DNA from 3 places in the Salinivibrio sp. IB282 genome. Region 1 is predicted to be linked to each of the others. Evidence: riboswitches for the same ligand, from Rfam matches in the RefSeq annotation. Region 1 holds a riboswitch; each other region holds the start of a gene.
The links. A riboswitch is a leader RNA that binds a small molecule or an ion and turns the genes downstream of it on or off. The one in region 1 is predicted to bind thiamine pyrophosphate.

Region 1 (4,695 bases):
CAAATTGACAATGCCACTCACCTCTTGGGCATGTTGATCGAGCGAGCGAATCGCTTCCGACGATTGCTGACATTGCGAAGATAACGACTGCACATGGCGCGCAAGGTCATTGACTTGCTCGGCGCATGATGCCGCTTGGTGGCTCACTTCGGTCACACGCTCTTTTTCACCGTTAATGGTGTCCGCCAGGGTAGCCAGAGAGGATTGGGTGGCGTTAATCGAATCACCAAAGTGGCATAAGTTGGCGTCGATCGCTTTGCCGGTTTGGCGTTTTTTCGCGACGGTATCCAGCTCTGCCTGCAATGCGCCTTTCTCTGTATTCAGCGCGTCGATGGTATGATTAATCTGCTCAATTTTTTGCTGTAGAGCGACTTGTTTTTGCTGTTCTTGTTCAAGTTGACGACGGGATATAAACACGCTGACTCCTAATTAAGCTTTTTATAATATTTTAACGCTTAATATTGGTTTTGTATGATAAACGGAGCGAAATGTGATCCATTTTACGCCAATCATTTGATTTACACTGTAAACCGATAATAATTCCCGCCATACTGACGTCTCTGCGGCGAATGAGCGAAACATTATGACCTTTTGGTTGCTTTTTAAACGTTGGATTATCAGTCACTTCGCCCATTTAAATGGGCGTATTTTGGGCTTGGTGGTCCTTGCTTACGGCATCATCGGCTGGCTGCTTTTGTACTGGGCGGGCGAAACCGAGATGACCCAGTCACTCGGTCGCTATATTTATTACTTAATGGTCACCGCGTCCACCGTTGGCTATGGCGACTATTCGCCAGCGACAGAAGCAGGACAGTGGATTACCGCCTTTTGGATTATTCCCGGCGGGCTGGGGTTATTTGCGGTGGTGATTGGGCATGTAACCAGTGCGTTGGTCGATTATTGGCGACGTGGATTACAAGGAAAACGGAGTCTTACAGTGAAAAATCATATTTTGGTGTTAGGGTGGAATGGTCAACGCACTATCCAGCTTATTCGCCTACTGCAAAGCGGTGTGCATGGCGATCGTCCTATTGTGCTTTGTGTGCGTCCCGAAATGGAAAACCCGCTCCCTGGCGAGGTGGAATTTGTGCGCGTCACCAGCTTTACCGACGCCGAGGGCATTGCCCGTGCGGGGATTGATAGTGCCGCGAGCATTATTATCGATAACCCTGAAGACGATATTACCCTGTCAGCGGCCTTGTTTTGCGCACACAAAAACCCCTCAGCGCATCTGCTCGCCTACTTTCAAGATGATGCACTCAGCCAAATACTCAAACAACACTATCCACACGCCGAGTGTGTACCGTCTGTTTCCGTGGAAATGCTGGCAAAAGCGGCGGTAGATCCCGGTTCAAGTCAGTTGCATCATGAGCTTTTAAGCACGTCACAAGGGATGACGCAGTATTGCGCGCGTTACCCCACCGATGCGAGCGCCACGGATGTGGGCACCCTGTTCAACCAATTAAAGCACGAATACGATGCGACATTAATTGGTCTCGATAAAGGTGAAGGCATTACCCTTAACCCCAACCTTGCAACAGACGTCGCCCCCGGCGATCGCGTATTCTATATTGCAGCCGAGCGTTTACCGCATTGGTCAGCGGCATGATTCGGGTACCATTCATCACACGCGACGCTGGCTGTTAGCCTTTCCCGAACAGTCCGCCGCTTCACCTTAGGAGCGGCGGACTCGCTTTAGATGCCCTATTGGTGAAAAACCGTCTATTCGACCGAGGCTTCTTTTACATCGGGTTGACGCGCCTCAACGGGGTAAGCGTAAAAATGATGTACAGGCCCCGCGCCTCTTCCCACCTTTAACTGCTGGCTATGCGCTAAGGCGTCGGTGAGATAACGCTTAGCCGCTCGCCCGGCCTCGATAGGTGTCATCCCTTGGGCGTAAAACGAGGCGATTGCGGCAGACAGTGAACAGCCTGTGCCATGGGTGTTAGGCGTTTCAACGCGACGTGCACTCAGGGTTTGGCACGTATCTCGGCTAATCCATACATCCACGCTTTCAGGAACGTGATGTAAATGGCCACCTTTGAGCATCACGTACGGACATCCGAGCTTGCGCAGTGCCGGCACTAAGGCGTACATCTCCTCGGTGGTTGTCGGAACAGGACACCCAGTTAAACGTGCGGCTTCTGGCAAGTTGGGGGTTAAAATGGTCGCGCGCGGGATCAATGTATTGATCAGTGCATCCATGGCGTCATCATCTAATAACGGATCGCCGCTGGTGGCGATCATGACCGGATCGAGCACGACCGGTAAGTGCGGGGAGCGCGCGAGCACAGCGGCTACTTCGCGAATAATCGCTTGGTTGGCGAGCATGCCGATTTTCACGGCACGTACTGGCATATCGTACAACACCGCATCCAATTGGGCGCGGACAAAACCAGGATCAACCGCCGAGACGGCCTCAACGCCACAGGTGTTTTGCGCGGTTAATGCGGTGATCACCGAGCACGCATAACCGCCGGTAGCTGAAATCGCTTTAATATCGGCTTGAATGCCGGCACCGCCACCGCTGTCTGAGCCGGCGATGGTAAGAATTACAGGTGGAGATAGGTTCATATTGGCCCCTTAATCATGAGGGGCGGAAGGAGACAAAACCACGCACGATGGCGCGACCTTGTGTGCTGAGCACGTCAGTTCCCTCCGCCAGTGCTAACTGGATCAGGTTCTACGGGTCCTGCTTTCGCAGTCTCAGCAATTGCTTGCTCCCCGACTAACACGGTCAGAATATAAACCTTACGGATAAAGCGCAAGGTTGAGGGTGCTAATTGCGCGTTTAGGCCATCTCATTATTATTGCTGGTTGCGTTGCTATTGATCGTCGCGTTGCTATTAATGGTCGCGTTGCCTTGGTTGGCGGTTTTAAGCAGTTGTTCAAATCCTTCTTGAATTAGCGGCCGTGCGTATAAAAAGCCCTGCACTTGGTCGCAGCCAATGGTTTGTAGCACATACTGCTGGTCCTCTTTTTCGACGCCCTCGGCGACCACACCATGACCAAAACCATGGGCTAAATCAATCACGCTACCCACCAAGTGCTTATCACTGGCGTTGGTAGCCAAGTCGTGGATAAAGCTGCGATCAAGTTTGACCCAATCGACCGGTAACTGTTTAAGGTAACTGAGTGAGCTATAGCCGGTGCCAAAGTCATCGAGGGCAATATGCATGCCTGCATCTCGCAATTGTTGTAGCTCTTTCAGTGCCACCGACATGTGCTGGATCAGTGCTGATTCTGTGACCTCTAATTGAATCAGATGCAAAGGGACATCAACTGCCTGGCACCGAGCTAAGACGCTGTCAGCAAAGCCGGGGCGAAACTGCTGGGCAGAAACATTGACTGACAGGTGGAAGCTATCGTTGATCAGTTTATTTTTTCGCCAACATTCAACCGCGGCTAAGGCCATCACCAGTACGTGGTCGCCCAGTTGGATCATATCTGCGCTGCGTTCGGCGATGGGGATAAATTCCGCCGGACTGATGGCCCCAAGGGTCGGATGCTGCCAACGCAACAGCGCTTCCGCGCCTATCATCAAACCGCCGTCTAATCGCCATTTGGGTTGATACACCAGTGATAATTGTCCGCTTTGCAGTGCTGGCCCTAATTCGGTGCGAATCAAATGCGCGCGCTGAGCTTGGCTATCAAGCTCAGGCTGATATTCGCCGATAAGTTGGTCATCCGTCGGAATCGCTAAAATGGCTTGACGAAACAGTTGCGCCACATCTTGTGTCTCATGCTCCGTGCGGCTGATACCAATGTGGCAACGTAAAAACATTAAACGCCCATCGAGCGTGTGGTGTCCGCTGATCAACCGATTGATGCGCGCGGCTTTTTCTACGGCATGGTTATCGTGTTCTTCAATCAGCATCACCAGTCGTGTGCTATCCCAAACGCCAATGCGATGTGGGCGCGCCACTGTACTATTGGCTAGCAGATTGGCCACTTGTTTGTATAGTGCCTCTGTCATTAAATGGCCTTGGTGTTTGGTCACCGCTTCCATGCCATCTAAGGCAATCATCATCACAGTCACCGGCCCTTTGCTCAGCTGGCGCTCAGCGGCATCTAATAATGCGCGACGATTTGGTAGCCCGGTTAACGGATGGGTCAAAGACAGCGCGCGTAAAGCCGCCGTTTGTTTGTTAACCAGCATTTGCAGCCGTGCCGCTTGATCGCGCTCTTTACGGGTTTTCAATTGCAGATGCAAAAGGTTTTGAATCCGTTGCAACACCTCATCGTGATCAAAGGGTTTGCTGATGTAATCAATCGCGCCACGGCATAACGCTTGGTTACGCAAATTCAGGTCATTATCTGCGGTGAGTACCATCACGGGCGGGCAATGCTCATCTAAAGCGTCATTAAGATCATCCAGCACCAGTAAGCCAGAGCGCTGCGGCATCCGCATATCGAGTAAAATCAGGTCGGGAACGGGGGAGAGAGCATCGGTGACAAGGCGAGGATCGGTGAGCCCATTCAGCTGTTGATAACCGGCTTGCTTGAGCATGGTAGACAGTAAGTGAATGTTTTCCGGTCGATCATCAATGATCAGTATATGTGCTTGTGACGGATCCTTTATCATAGCCTCTCCTCTAATAATAATTGTATGGCCTCAGCCAAGTCCGCTGACGAGAGCGGCAACGATAAACGTTGTAATGTCGGTTTGTTATGTGGTTCGTCGCATGGGTTGTC
Region 2 (8,810 bases), on a different contig from region 1:
TGAACACCAAAAGGGTTAACGAAGGGAAGAAGGTGCTCAGCAATGAGGCCATGAGAAAAGCGGCGGCCGTATGGCCTGATGGCATACTGTAAAGATCGGAAGGCGTGATAAAGGCGGGCAACTGCGAAGGGCGTGCGCGCCGAAAGCTGCGTTTAAGTACCCAGTAAATCGGCAGCTCGATGGCAAAAGCCGTCAGTCCGGTGAGCAAAAACCAGAGCCCGACCGCCTCATGAAGCCACCAAGCCGTGAAGCCAATCACCAAATAGAGGGGGCCGTCACCGGAACGGGAAACGGCACGGGCTATTTTTGCTGTGCCAGCGCTAAAGCGATGCGATAGACAAAAGGTCGACACCGTGTGATCGAAGCGTTGAATCGCGGTAAAGCTTCTCATCCTGCCTCCCAATGCGGCGAGCTGATGGTTAAACTCTAGTCAGCCGGTATGACAGGTCGGTGACGTTATTGGGTCATCTCGATGAATTTACGTCGCCGCTTGATCTCAGGGACGTTGGGACAAGTAAAAATAATGAATACTGGATAAAGCCGCGCCAGAGCACAGCACAAAAATCTAACTTTTAGTTTTAAATCCAGTTTAATTAACCAGTTTTTTACCTTTGTATTGCGCAGAAAACGGGTTTTGTTTTTTTCAGATTGACGCTTTCCCCATCGCTCTGTTATTTCTGGTAACAGAATATTTACTGACGGATATCAGCATGACACTGTTTCACCTACGCCTCATCCTCCTTCTTATCGTGACCCAGTCGCGCGGGTAGGTTTTGGGCAGAAAACAGTGAATGCCAAATCTCAAAAACCCGCGCCAGACGCGGGTTTTTTTGTATCTAACGTCGCCAAAATAACATCAAACGCCAATTAAAGAGCCCTTCAAAGCGGCCAGCAAACACAACAGGGAGTCACCCATGAGCGAGAACAGCCAAGTCATTCTGTTTGATACCACCTTACGCGACGGCGAGCAGGCGCTGTCCGCCAGTTTAACCGTCAAAGAGAAATTGCAGATCGCCCAAGCCTTGGACCGCATGAAGATAGACATTATTGAAGCCGGTTTTCCTGTCTCCTCACCGGGTGATTTTGAATCCGTGCGCACTATCGCCGAGCATATGCAACATGCGCGCGTTTGTGCCTTGTCTCGCGCGGTCCCCAAAGACATCGATGTGGCCGCCGAGTCCCTCAAAGCCGCGGACGCCTTTCGTATCCACACCTTTTTATCCACCTCGACCATCCATGTAAAAGACAAGCTTCGCCGCAGCTATGATGACGTGGTCGAGATGGGGGTACGCGCCGTCAAACATGCGCGCCAATACACCGACGATGTAGAGTTTTCCTGCGAAGATGCCGGGCGCACCCCGATTGATAATTTATGCCGTATGGTCGAAGCGGCGATTGATGCCGGCGCGACCACGGTCAATATTCCCGATACCGTCGGCTACACGGTTCCCAGTGAATTCGGCGATATCATTGCGACCTTGTTTAACCGCGTGCCTAATATCGACAAAGCGGTGATTTCTGTCCATTGCCATGATGATTTAGGGATGTCGGTCGCCAACTCTATTGCCGCGGTGCAAGCTGGCGCACGCCAAGTGGAAGGCACTATCAATGGTATTGGCGAGCGCGCTGGTAACTGCGCGCTGGAAGAAATTGCGATGATTTTAAAAACCCGCGCCGACTTGTTAGGTGTAGAAACAGGGTTGAACCACACCGAAATTACCCGCACCAGCAAGTTGATTAGCCAGCTTTGCAACATGCCTATTCAGCCCAATAAAGCCGTCGTCGGCGCCAATGCCTTTAGCCACTCCTCCGGTATCCACCAAGATGGCATGCTGAAAAACAAAAACACCTACGAAATTATGACGCCAGAGTCGATTGGTTTGGGCAAAAAAGCGCTTAACCTGACCAGTCGCTCCGGCCGTGCCGCGGTGAAAAGCCATATGGATAACCTTGGCTACAGCGAACAAGACTACGATTTAGACACCTTGTATCAGTCATTCTTACAGCTGGCGGATCGCAAAGGTCAGGTATTCGATTACGATTTAGAAGCCTTGATGTTCTTCAATAATCTTAAAGAAGAGGACGACTTTTATAAGCTGAACTATTTGGGCGTGCAATCGGGCAGCTTAATGGCAACCACCAGCATCAAGTTGCAATGTGGCGATGAAGAGAAGCACGAAGCAGCCACTGGCAACGGCCCCGTCGATGCGCTGTATCAGTGTATTTACCGCATTACCGATTATGATATTGAGCTGGATAAATTTGACCTGACCGCCAAAGGGGAAGGGGAAGATGGCCTCGGCCAAGCTGACATCATTGCCAACTACAAGGGTCGTAAATATCACGGCACCGGGGTGTCAACCGACATCATCGAGGCCTCAGGCGAAGCGTTATTGCATGTGATCAATGCCATCTATCGCGCCGACAAAATCGCTCAGATTAAGGAACAATCCCACTTGAAACAGGAGACAGTATAACCATGGCCAGCGCACACCAGATTGCACTCTTACCCGGCGACGGTATCGGCCCCGAAGTCATGACGCAAGCCGAGAAGGTGCTTGATGCAGTTAGCGAGCGATTCTCACTCACTTTGGAGCGTCAGCATTATCCGGTGGGGGGAGCCGCGATTGACGCCCATGGCTCGCCGCTGCCCGAGCAGACCTTGGCGGGATGTGAAAAAGCCGATGCGATTTTATTTGGTTCAGTGGGCGGCCCAAAGTGGGAGCATTTACCGCCCACTGAGCAACCGGAGCGCGGTGCCTTGCTGCCGTTACGCAAGCACTTTGGTCTTTTTTGTAATTTGCGTCCGGCGCAAATCCATACCGGTCTCGAAGGCTTTTGCCCACTGCGCGCCGATATTGCCGACCAAGGCTTTAACATCGTGGTGGTGCGAGAGCTGACCGGCGGGATTTATTTTGGTGAGCCCAAAGGGCGCGAAGGCGAAGGCCGCGAGGAAAAAGCGTTTGATACCGAGGTTTATCATCGCTATGAAATTGAGCGTATCGCCCGTATCGCCTTCCAGTCGGCTCAGTTGCGTAACAAGCAAGTGTGCTCAATCGATAAAGCCAATGTGTTGCAAAGCTCGATGCTGTGGCGTGAAGTCGTGGAAGAGGTGGCCAAGGACTATCCAGATGTCCACTTAAGCCATATGTATATCGACAACGCCACCATGCAGCTGATTAAAGGCCCATCGCAATTTGATGTGATGCTGTGCTCGAATATTTTCGGCGACATTATTTCGGATGAATGCGCAATGATCACAGGCTCAATGGGCATGCTGCCATCCGCGAGCTTAAACGCGAGTAAATTTGGTTTGTATGAGCCCGCCGGCGGCTCTGCCCCCGATATCGCGGGGAAAAATATCGCCAACCCGGTCGCACAAATTCTCTCCGCCGCGTTGATGTTGCGCTACTCGTTAGGCGAAGAAGACGCAGCCTGTGCGATTGAGCATGCAGTCAGCCAAGCACTGGCGGCCGGTGAGCTGACCGCCGACCTGGCAGGCAACCATCCTGCATTGAGTACTGAACAAATGGGCGATCGTATCGCCGCCTATATCCGCCAAGGCGCAGAATAATTACCCGTAAGGATACGAGCTATGTCGAATGCAAACACTCAGCAAGGCGCCAAGACCTTGTATGAAAAAATCTATCAAGCCCATGTGGTCACCGAGCAGCCGGGCGAAGCGCCACTGCTGTATATCGATCGTCATTTGGTGCACGAAGTGACTTCCCCACAAGCCTTTGATGGCCTGCGGGAAAAAGGGCGTCCGGTGCGCCAAGTGAGCAAAACCTTCGCTACCATGGATCACAATGTCTCCACCGAAACCAAAGACATTCACGCGTCTGGAGAAATGGCGCGCATCCAAATGGAGACGCTAGCCAAAAACTGCGACGAATTTGGCGTCACCCTGTACGAACTAAATCACCCTTACCAAGGCATTGTCCATGTGATGGGCCCCGAGCTTGGCATTACCCTGCCCGGCACCACCATCGTCTGTGGTGATTCGCACACCGCGACGCATGGTGCCTTCGGCTCCCTCGCCTTTGGTATTGGCACCTCAGAAGTCGAACACGTACTCGCCACCCAAACGCTTAAGCAATCCCGCGCCCGCACGATGAAAATTGAAGTCTCGGGCAAAACTGCCCCCGGGATCACCGCCAAAGATATTGTTCTCGCGATTATTGGTAAAGTCGGCCACGCAGGCGGCACCGGACATGTGGTGGAATTTTGCGGGGACGCGATCACCGCCTTGTCGATGGAAGGACGTATGACGGTCTGCAACATGGCCATCGAATTAGGCGCCAAAGCTGGCCTTATCGCGCCGGACGACACCACCTTTGCCTATTTAAAAGACAAGAAATTTGCTCCTAAAGGCGAGCAATGGCAGCAAGCGGTCGCTTACTGGCAAACTTTGCACTCGGACGCCGATGCACAGTTTGATCGCGTGGTCACCCTCGATGGCAGTCAAATCCATCATCAAGTCACTTGGGGCACTAACCCCGGCCAAGTGGTCAGTGTGCATGATACCGTGCCCGCCCCTGAGACAATGACCGATCCGATAGAGCGCCACTCAGCAGAGCGCGCGCTAAAATACATGGGACTGGCACCGGGACAAGCCATCAACCAAATCAGCATTGATAAGGTCTTTATCGGCTCTTGCACCAACTCACGGATTGAGGACATGCGCGCGGCCGCCGCGGTCGCCAAAGGAAGACGCGTGGCAGATAGCGTCCATGCCATGGTGGTGCCTGGATCCGAGCAAGTGCGCGCCCAAGCAGAGCAAGAAGGGCTGGATGTGATTTTCCGCGAGGCGGGCTTTGAGTGGCGCTTACCCGGCTGCTCAATGTGTTTGGCGATGAACAACGATCGCTTGGGCCCCAAAGAGCGCTGCGCGTCCACCAGCAACCGTAACTTTGAAGGCCGCCAAGGCCGTGAAGGCCGCACCCACTTGGTCAGCCCGGCGATGGCCGCCGCCGCTGCTATCGCGGGTCATTTTGTCGACGTTAACCAATTATAAGGAGGCCTTATGTCAGGCATACACACTCACACCGGCATTGTTGCTCCATTGGATGCGGCGAACGTCGATACCGATGCGATCATTCCCAAACAGTTTTTGCAAAAAGTCACCCGTACTGGCTTTGGTCAGCACCTGTTTTACGATTGGCGCTTTTTAGACGATGCGGGCAAGCAACCGAACCCCGAGTTTGTGCTTAACCAAGCGCGCTACCAAGAGGCAAGCGTGCTACTCACCCGCGAGAATTTTGGCTGTGGCTCGTCACGCGAACATGCCCCCTGGGCGCTGGATGATTACGGCTTTAAAGTGATTATCGCCCCCAGTTTTGCCGATATTTTCTATGGCAACTGTATCAACAACCAAATGGTACCGGTGACCCTTGAAGAAGCCCAAATCGATGCTTTATTTGCGTATGTAGCCGAAAATGAAGGCGCGACGGTAACCCTGGATTTGCCCGCCCAAACCATTCGAGCCGGTGAGCACTGCTTTAGCTTCCAAATGGATGATTTTCGTCGTCATTGCCTGTTGGAAGGCTTAGATAGCATTGGCCTCACCCTACAGCACGATGCTGAGATCTCGCGCTTTGAGCAGCGCATCCCGGACTTTTTGTCATAAATCCCCGCTTTAGCCCACTTCACCAATAAGCGCGATCCTCGCCGCGCTTATTGGTCAAGCCCCACTTTTTTCCATTCACCATGAAACCAACAACGCATTTGCTTGGTCTAGTCTGAAAATAAGGCTTGCTGAAAATAAGGACGGGCAATGCAAAAACGTTTGATACTTCTATTCTGTATGGTTTTTCCGCTGTTTAGCCAAGCGGCCCCCAAAGCAGAGTATTGGGCGATGTGGGATGCCCATAACCCTGACAGCCAGGCAACCTTCACTCATCACACTTGGCAAGTATTGCTCGATAAGTATTTGCAGGCTCAAGGGCAGCAAACCTTATTTAACTATGCGGCGGTCACCGACGCTGACAAGAAAGCCCTCGATCATTATATCCGCATGCTCACCGCGCGCGACCCGCGCACCCTGACCAAAAACGAACAATACGCGTATTGGGTCAACCTTTACAATGCGGTCACCGTAAAACTGATTATCGCCGAGTACCCGGTCAGTTCCATCACCAAGCTCGGTGGATTATTTAGCTTTGGCCCATGGGATGATGAGGTGGTCACGGTGGCAGGTGAACCCCTTACCTTGAATGATATTGAGCACCGCATTCTACGCCCACTATGGCAAGATCCGCGTACCCACTATGCGGTTAACTGTGCCAGTTTGGGTTGTCCAAACCTGCAACCTAAGGCCTTCCAAGCAAACGCGCTTGAGGCACAGCTCGAACAAGCGGCCTATCGTTTTATTAATAGCGACAAAGGGGTAAGTCAGCAAGGCGATCAGTGGCAGCTTTCTTCTATCTATGAGTGGTTTGAGGCTGATTTTGGTGGCGATAAGCAAGGCGTGATCGCTCACATAAACCAGTATCGCGATATTCCATTGCCACAAGAGGCAACATTGGAATACGACTACAACTGGGACCTTAACCAACTCGCTGACTAAAAGGCTTGGTTAACTCTAAGCCAATCAGTACAATGGCTTGGTACTCATTGGGGAGCCTCATGGCTGAGATTGCGCACTGCGCTAGACCCATCGAACCTGATCCAGCTAACACTGGCGTAGGGATTGAGACTTGATGTTGCCATCAACTTGCCTCAACACCCACGCCCAACTTAGGAGCGTGCTGTGAAAGTTTTTACCTCTGTTCTCACTCTGATTTCTCTGTCGCTGTTATCACTCAGTGCCCGCGCCGTGGACCCACTCACCGTGTATACCTATGACTCCTTTATCGCCGAATGGGGCGCAGGGCCCAAAATCAAAGCCGAATTTGAAAAACAGTGCGATTGCCAACTGGAATTCGTGTCTCTCGATGATGGCGCCGCTTTGCTCAATCGCCTACGCATTGAAGGGGAAACCACCCAAGCCGATATCGTACTCGGGATGGATACCAATTTAATGAAAGAAGCAGAGCGCAGCGGCATTGTCGCTGAGCATGCGGTCAATACTGAGCGCCTGCAAGTGCCTGGCGGGTGGGACAACAACTACTTTATCCCTTACGATTACGGCTATTTTGCCTTTGTGTATGACACTACCCGCTTGCTCGATCCGCCCAAAAGCCTCAAAGCCTTGATTGAAGAGCGCGACGATATCAGTGTGATTTACCAAGATCCGCGCGTCTCAACCGTCGGCCAAGGCTTAATGCTCTGGATCCAAAAAGTGTATGGCGATGATAACCAACAAGCATGGCGCGAACTGGCTGACAACACCATTACCGTGACCAAAGGCTGGACCGAGGCGTACAACATGTTCCTTAACAAAGAAGCCGACATGGTGCTTTCTTACACCACTTCACCGGCCTATCACCGGGTTGCCGATGAGGACGACCGCTTTGCCGCTGCCATGTTTGAAGAAGGCCACTACATGCAAATCGAAGTGGTGGCAAAATCAGCCTACACGGATCAACCGGAACGTGCAGACGCGTTTTTACAATTTATGCTCAGTGATGCAGCTCAGTCTGTGCTCCCAACCACGCAGTGGATGTATCCGGTAACCGATGTCAACCTGCCTGATGCCTTCTACACCTTAGACAAGCCGGAGGAAAGCCTGCTATATCAGCCTGATGAAGTGATGGGCAATCGCCAGCAATGGGTGCGTGACTGGCAAACCGCGCTGGTTGAATAGCCAAGATGCTCAACCCTTCTCGAACCTGGCCGGGCAGTATGGCGGCCAGCTTAGTCGTGGTTTTGATTGGCAGCGCACTCTGGGCGCTGTTCTCTCACAGCCACGACCTAGTGCTCACCGCGTTGTGGCAAGATACCTACCTGCGCCATGTCACCTACTTTAGCTTTAAGCAGGCGACCTTATCTGTGATGCTCAGCGTTGGGCTTGCGATACCCGTCGCCCACGCCCTGTATCGCCGGCAGTTTCCAGCCAAGGCATGGCTGCTTAAGCTATTTGCCATGACCTTGGTGCTACCGGTATTGGTGGGGGTATTTGGACTGGTTGCCATCTATGGCCGCAGCGGCTGGATTGCGCAAGCCTTCGCGCACTTTGATGCGACGATGCCGTTTTCTATTTATGGTTTAAGTGGCATTTTGCTCGCGCATGTGTTTTTTAATCTGCCATTTTCCGCCCAACTCATGGTGCAAGCGTTAGAGGGGATCCCCGCTGATCAACGTCGTCTTGCTACCCAGCTAGGGCTGAAAGGCTGGCAGCGCTTTAAGCATTTAGAATGGCCGTATTTACGCCAAAGCTTGCCTCATATCGTCGGGCTGGTGTTTATGTTGTGCTTTACCAGCTTCGCCACCGTGATGGCACTGGGCGGTGGGCCGAAAGCCACCACAATAGAGCTGGCCATTTACCAAGCCATTCATTTTGATTTCGATTTACAAACGGGTGCTGTCCTTGCGCTTTGGCAAATGCTGTTATGTGGCGCCATCGCATTTACCGTGCAAACTTTGACGCGCCCGCTGCCGAGTACGCCCAGTGAAGTGCTGCCTCTTCCCGCCTCTTTGGATAGCCGAGCCGCCAAATGCTGGGACAGTTTATGGATTGGCCTCGTTTTGCTACTGGTGTTACCGCCACTGGGCGTGGTGATTGCACGTGGGCTCAACCCCAGCGCATTAGCAGTACTCGGCGATGGCGCACTGTGGCAGGCGACACTGCACTCCCTCGCCATTGCCTCAGGGGCAACCAGCTTTGCCTTTGTGCTTGCAGCCGCAGTGATCCTCGCTAGCCGCCACTG
Region 3 (5,128 bases), on a different contig from region 1:
AGATAACCTAATTAGAGCTTATTGTTAGGCTTTAGTTAGCAAAAATTTAAGCATCAAAGCAGATATGCGTAAGACTTTGATGAGACAGAATTGGTGCGGAGTGGTAGTTCAGTTGGTTAGAATACCGGCCTGTCACGCCGGGGGTCGCGGGTTCGAGTCCCGTCCACTCCGCCACTACTTAGAAGCCCTAGCTGAAAAGCTGGGGTTTTTTGTTGTTGGTCAGGTTCGCCCTGCGGGCGAATGAGTTCCGCAGGATGGCCTGCCCATTGCCCGCAACCCCGGCCCTCCGCCACTATTTAGAAACCCTGCTAAATTTAGTAGGGTTTTTTGTTATTGGGTCGTTGGGACGATTTGCTTTATAAATAAGCGATTAAACGTCTGAAGAGTAATTGGTGGTGGTAATTTGTCGCGGGATCGCTACAATAGGCACCTATCTACAGGGGTATAGCTCCAATTGGCAGAGCAGCGGATTCCAAATCCGCGTGTTGGGGGTTCGAATCCCTCTACCCCTGCCAAACATCAAAGCATCGACATTGTCGGTGCTTTTTTTGTATGTGAATCATCAAGCTTCTCGTAATCCGATAAGAGATAGATGAGAACATGCAAACGACAAAAAAGGCGTGTTGGGGGCTGGGACGCCAGCCCGGTCGAATCCCTCTACCCCTGCCAAATATTAAAGCATCGACATTGCCGGTGCTTTTTTTGTATGTGAATCATTAAGCTTCTAGCAACTCTGACCCTCTTCCCTTTTTCTCCCTCCTGTTTCTTGTTCACATGTCGCGGTATGATGACTTTTTACCAATCGAAAGGAGCACCCAGTGGTAAGCATATTGTGGGTAGGGCTTGGCGGCGCATTAGGGGCGTCTTCGCGTTTTTTAGTTTCAGAGTGGAGCGTCGCGGTGTTTGGTCGAGGATTCCCGTACGGCACCCTAATGGTTAATGTGCTGGGCTCATTAGCGATGGGGGTCTTTTTAGCGGCGATGAGCCAAGAGCTGATTGCCCCAGTGCCTTGGCGTCAACTGATTGCGATTGGCTTTTTAGGGGCTTTTACCACCTTCTCGACGTTCTCTGTCGATACCTTGATGCTGTTCCAACATGGGGAAACGGTGAAAGCCTTGCTAAATGTTGGTTTGAATCTCGCCTTATGCCTCGGAGCGGCAGCGATGGGGGCTTGGCTGTTGGGACGTATTACCGGGTAATAGAAAACATCGCGTACGTCGCTTGTTGTTGCGGCGGTGATTTCTTATACTGGCGTTGAACTTGTCGGAGTGCCAATTGGCTGAGACCACATAAAGTGGGATCCGTTGAACCTGATCTGGTTAGGACCAGCGAAGGGAACAAGAGATGCATCAGATCACAGACGCAACCCGTCTGCCAGTTTGCTCACATCTCAATTCAGCGTTTTCCGGCAAGCATTAATTCCCATAATGAACACCGGAGTAATGCTATGTCGACCCGTAAACAGGCCCGTCTTGAGGCCAAATCTTTTATCGATTCCCTCTCTGCGCAAACCTACCCCAACTCGGAAAAAGTCTATGTCGAGGGATCGCGACCCGATATTCGCGTCGGGATGCGAGAAATCCACCTTTCTCCGACCTTTGTGGGTGGGAGTAAAGACAATCCGCAGTACGAGGCCAATGAATCCATTCGGGTTTATGACACATCAGGGCCTTATACCGACCCACAGAGTGCTATCGATATTTACCAAGGCTTAGCACCAGTGCGCAAAGCCTGGATTGATGAGCGTGCCGATACAGAGTTTCTTGATGCAGTGAGCTCAGATTATGCGCAGACCCGCCTCAGTGATGAAACCTTGGATGACCTTCGCTTTAAAGCCTTACCATCTATCCGCCGCGCCAAACCTAATCAGTGTGTGACTCAACTGCATTACGCACGCCAAGGCATTATCACCCCAGAGATGGAATTTATCGCGATCCGGGAAAATATGGGTCGCCAGCAGTATCGTGAAGAGCAACTAAACCGCCAGCACCCAGGGGAAAGCTTTGGCGCGCATTTACCCTCAAACATTACTCCTGAATTTGTGCGCCAAGAAGTTGCTGAAGGGCGTGCGATTATTCCGGCCAACATTAACCACCCAGAAGCGGAGCCGATGATCATTGGGCGTAACTTTCTAGTGAAAGTGAATGCCAATATTGGTAACTCGGCGGTGAGCTCCTCCATTGAAGAAGAAACCGAAAAGTTGGTGTGGGCGACCCGTTGGGGAGCGGATACGGTGATGGATTTATCGACCGGACGCAATATCCACGAAACCCGCGAGTGGATTTTACGTAATAGCCCAGTCCCGATTGGCACTGTGCCTATGTATCAGGCGCTTGAGAAAGTGAACGGCATTGCCGAAGACCTGACTTGGGAAGTGATGCGCGATACCTTGATAGAGCAAGCCGAGCAAGGGGTGGATTACTTTACCATTCACGCTGGAGTGCGTTTGCACTATGTGCCCATGACCGCCAATCGCGTGACTGGGATTGTCTCGCGTGGTGGGTCGATTATCGCCAAATGGTGCTTGGCGCATCATCAAGAAAGCTTCCTCTATACCCATTTTCGCGAAATCTGCGAAATTTGTGCCGCCTATGATGTATCGCTGTCACTAGGCGATGGGTTGCGTCCCGGCTCAGTGGCTGACGCGAACGACGAAGCGCAATTCAGTGAGCTACGTACCCTGGGCGAGCTCACCAAGGTGGCATGGGAATATGATGTGCAGGTGATGATTGAAGGCCCTGGCCACGTGCCCATGCATATGATCAAAGAGAACATGGACGAGCAGCTCACCCATTGCCATGAAGCGCCTTTCTATACCTTAGGCCCGCTGACTACCGATATCGCGCCGGGTTACGACCACATTACCTCCGGGATTGGTGCGGCGATGATTGGCTGGTTTGGGTGTGCGATGCTTTGCTATGTCACGCCCAAAGAACATCTGGGTCTGCCCAACAAAGAGGATGTTAAAACTGGGCTTATCACCTACAAGTTGTGCGCGCACGCCGCCGACTTAGCTAAAGGACATCCGGGCGCGCAGGTGCGAGATAACGCCATTTCCAAAGCGCGCTTTGAATTCCGCTGGGAAGATCAGTTCAACCTTGCTTTAGATCCGGTGACGGCACGTGCCTATCACGACGAAACGCTCCCTCAAGAGTCGGGCAAGGTCGCACACTTTTGCTCTATGTGTGGGCCAAAATTCTGCTCCATGAAAATCAGCCAAGAAGTCCGAGATTATGCCAAAGAAAATGGCTATGCCGCCGCGGGCGAAGCGATTGATGTCACTATGCTGGAAGACCCGTTAGCAGGCATGCAACAAAAATCGCAAGAATTCCGAGAAAAGGGCAGTGAGCTCTACCTGCAAAAATCTCATCATTCGTCACCACAAGGCGCTGAGGTAAGCGACAGCGATAAGGTGGAGTCATGAGCCTGACCCCGTTTGCATCTATGTCTGAAGGTATAGGCCCATTATATCCGGTGGTAGACGACGTGGATTTGCTCGAACGCTTGCTTTGCTTGGGGGTGAAAACCGTGCAACTGCGTGTGAAGCAGCCGGGACATCCTCAATTGGCGGATTGGGTACAGCGTGCGGTGGCGTTGGGCCGCGCGCACCATGCGCAGGTGTTTATCAACGATCACTGGCAGCTCGCGCTTGAGGCTGGCGCCTATGGCGTTCATCTGGGACAGCAAGACTTACAAGAGGCGGATCTTGACCGGCTCGCACGACAAGGCGTGCGCCTTGGCGTATCGACGCGCAGTCCAGAGCAGCTCGCTGCAGCGATTGCGCTCTCGCCCAGTTATCTTGCCATCGGCCATATTTTTCCCACTACCACCAAACAGCTCGCCGAGCCGCCGCAAGGCATTTCTGCGTTAGCGCAGCAGGTGGCGACTGTGGATTGCCGCTTCCCGACGGTGGCGATTGGCGGTATTGATCTCAACCGAGCCCCTGACGTTTGGCGCACTGGCGTGGACGCCATTGCGGTGGTCCGTGCCGTGACGCAAGCGCCTGATTTAGCGGCGCGCATTGACGCATTTGACCGCTGTCTTAATCCATCAAGACAACAAGGAGGGCGTGATGCTATCGGACAGTGAATACCTGCGTTATAGCCGGCAAATCATGCTGCCAGAAGTTGGAGAGTGCGGGCAGCAGGCACTGAGCAAGGCGCGCGTGTTGATCGTCGGTGCCGGTGGGCTTGGAACCACCGCGGGCCTCTATCTTGCAGGCGCTGGCGTGGGTCAGTTAGCGATTGCTGACTCGGACCACATTGAGCTATCTAACTTGGCGCGTCAGGTGGCGTATCGGGAGGCGCAAATCGGCACCGATAAAGCCGCAGCGCTAGCCGCTAACTTGGTCGCGCTGAATCCACATTGCCAGTGCCGAGCCATCAATGCCTATCTCGAGGGTGAACGTCTGGCGCTTGAAGTGGCGATGGCGGATGTGGTTCTCGATTGCAGTGATAATCTCGCCACTCGCCATGCGGTTAACCAAGCCTGTGTAGAGGCTGGCACGCCGTTGGTGAGCGCGGCCGCGATTGGCTGGCAAGGCCAGTTATTGGTTTATCAACCGCATAGCGCATGTTATGCGTGCGCCTTTGCGGACGTGACGCCCTCTGAACCCACAAGCTGCGCTGAAGCTGGGGTAATGGGACCTGTGGTCGGCATGATGGCCACTGCGCAAGCGCTTGAAGGGATAAAATTATTATTAGGGCAGGCGGTCGGTACCAATCGCTTGTCACGACTGGATGGACAAACCATGACATGGCAGCACTTTTCGCTGCCTGTTCATCCGCACTGTGCGGTTTGTCAGCCAACGCGGGAGGTAAGTGATGCAGTTAATCATTAATGACGCACCCACAGAGGTCAATGCCACGACCGTCACGCAATTGATTGAGGAGATGAAGGTGCCGGCCGAATCAGTCGCGGTCGCGCTAAATCAGACCATTATTGCGCGCGATGCTTGGTCATCCACGTCACTTGCCGCTGGCGATAGCTTGGCGGTCTTTCAAGCGATTGCCGGAGGATAATTATGTTAACCATTGCGGATACGACGTTTTCATCTCGGCTGTTAACCGGCACGGGCAAGTTTGCCAGTCGCAAGATCATGGCCGAATCACTGGAGGCCAGTGGTACT

Region 2: another riboswitch for thiamine pyrophosphate. It lies ahead of thiB (thiamine ABC transporter substrate binding subunit); the one in region 1 lies ahead of thiD (bifunctional hydroxymethylpyrimidine kinase/phosphomethylpyrimidine kinase).
Region 3: another riboswitch for thiamine pyrophosphate. It lies ahead of thiC (phosphomethylpyrimidine synthase ThiC); the one in region 1 lies ahead of thiD (bifunctional hydroxymethylpyrimidine kinase/phosphomethylpyrimidine kinase).

Annotation. Positions count from the first base shown of each region.
Region 1 covers NZ_MUET01000008.1:34,432-39,126, forward strand. The annotation lists partial or broken gene BZG14_RS16065 (methyl-accepting chemotaxis protein) at 1-417, opposite strand, end outside; gene BZG14_RS03145 (potassium channel family protein) at 584-1,609, shown strand; gene thiD (bifunctional hydroxymethylpyrimidine kinase/phosphomethylpyrimidine kinase) at 1,723-2,574, opposite strand; TPP riboswitch at 2,637-2,737, opposite strand; gene BZG14_RS03155 (putative bifunctional diguanylate cyclase/phosphodiesterase) at 2,792-4,585, opposite strand; gene BZG14_RS03160 (sensor histidine kinase) at 4,582-4,695, opposite strand, start outside.
Region 2 covers NZ_MUET01000025.1:16,909-25,718, forward strand. The annotation lists gene BZG14_RS07335 (phosphatase PAP2 family protein) at 1-391, opposite strand, end outside; gene leuA (2-isopropylmalate synthase) at 915-2,477, shown strand; gene leuB (3-isopropylmalate dehydrogenase) at 2,480-3,574, shown strand; gene leuC (3-isopropylmalate dehydratase large subunit) at 3,596-5,017, shown strand; gene leuD (3-isopropylmalate dehydratase small subunit) at 5,027-5,629, shown strand; gene BZG14_RS07360 (DUF547 domain-containing protein) at 5,777-6,568, shown strand; TPP riboswitch at 6,607-6,708, shown strand; gene thiB (thiamine ABC transporter substrate binding subunit) at 6,752-7,747, shown strand; gene thiP (thiamine/thiamine pyrophosphate ABC transporter permease) at 7,753-8,810, shown strand, end outside.
Region 3 covers NZ_MUET01000031.1:454-5,581, forward strand. The annotation lists tRNA gene BZG14_RS08140 (tRNA-Asp) at 98-174, shown strand; tRNA gene BZG14_RS08145 (tRNA-Trp) at 439-515, shown strand; gene crcB (fluoride efflux transporter CrcB) at 819-1,199, shown strand; TPP riboswitch at 1,255-1,354, shown strand; gene thiC (phosphomethylpyrimidine synthase ThiC) at 1,448-3,424, shown strand; gene thiE (thiamine phosphate synthase) at 3,421-4,089, shown strand; gene BZG14_RS08165 (HesA/MoeB/ThiF family protein) at 4,073-4,840, shown strand; gene thiS (sulfur carrier protein ThiS) at 4,824-5,021, shown strand; gene BZG14_RS08175 (thiazole synthase) at 5,024-5,128, shown strand, end outside.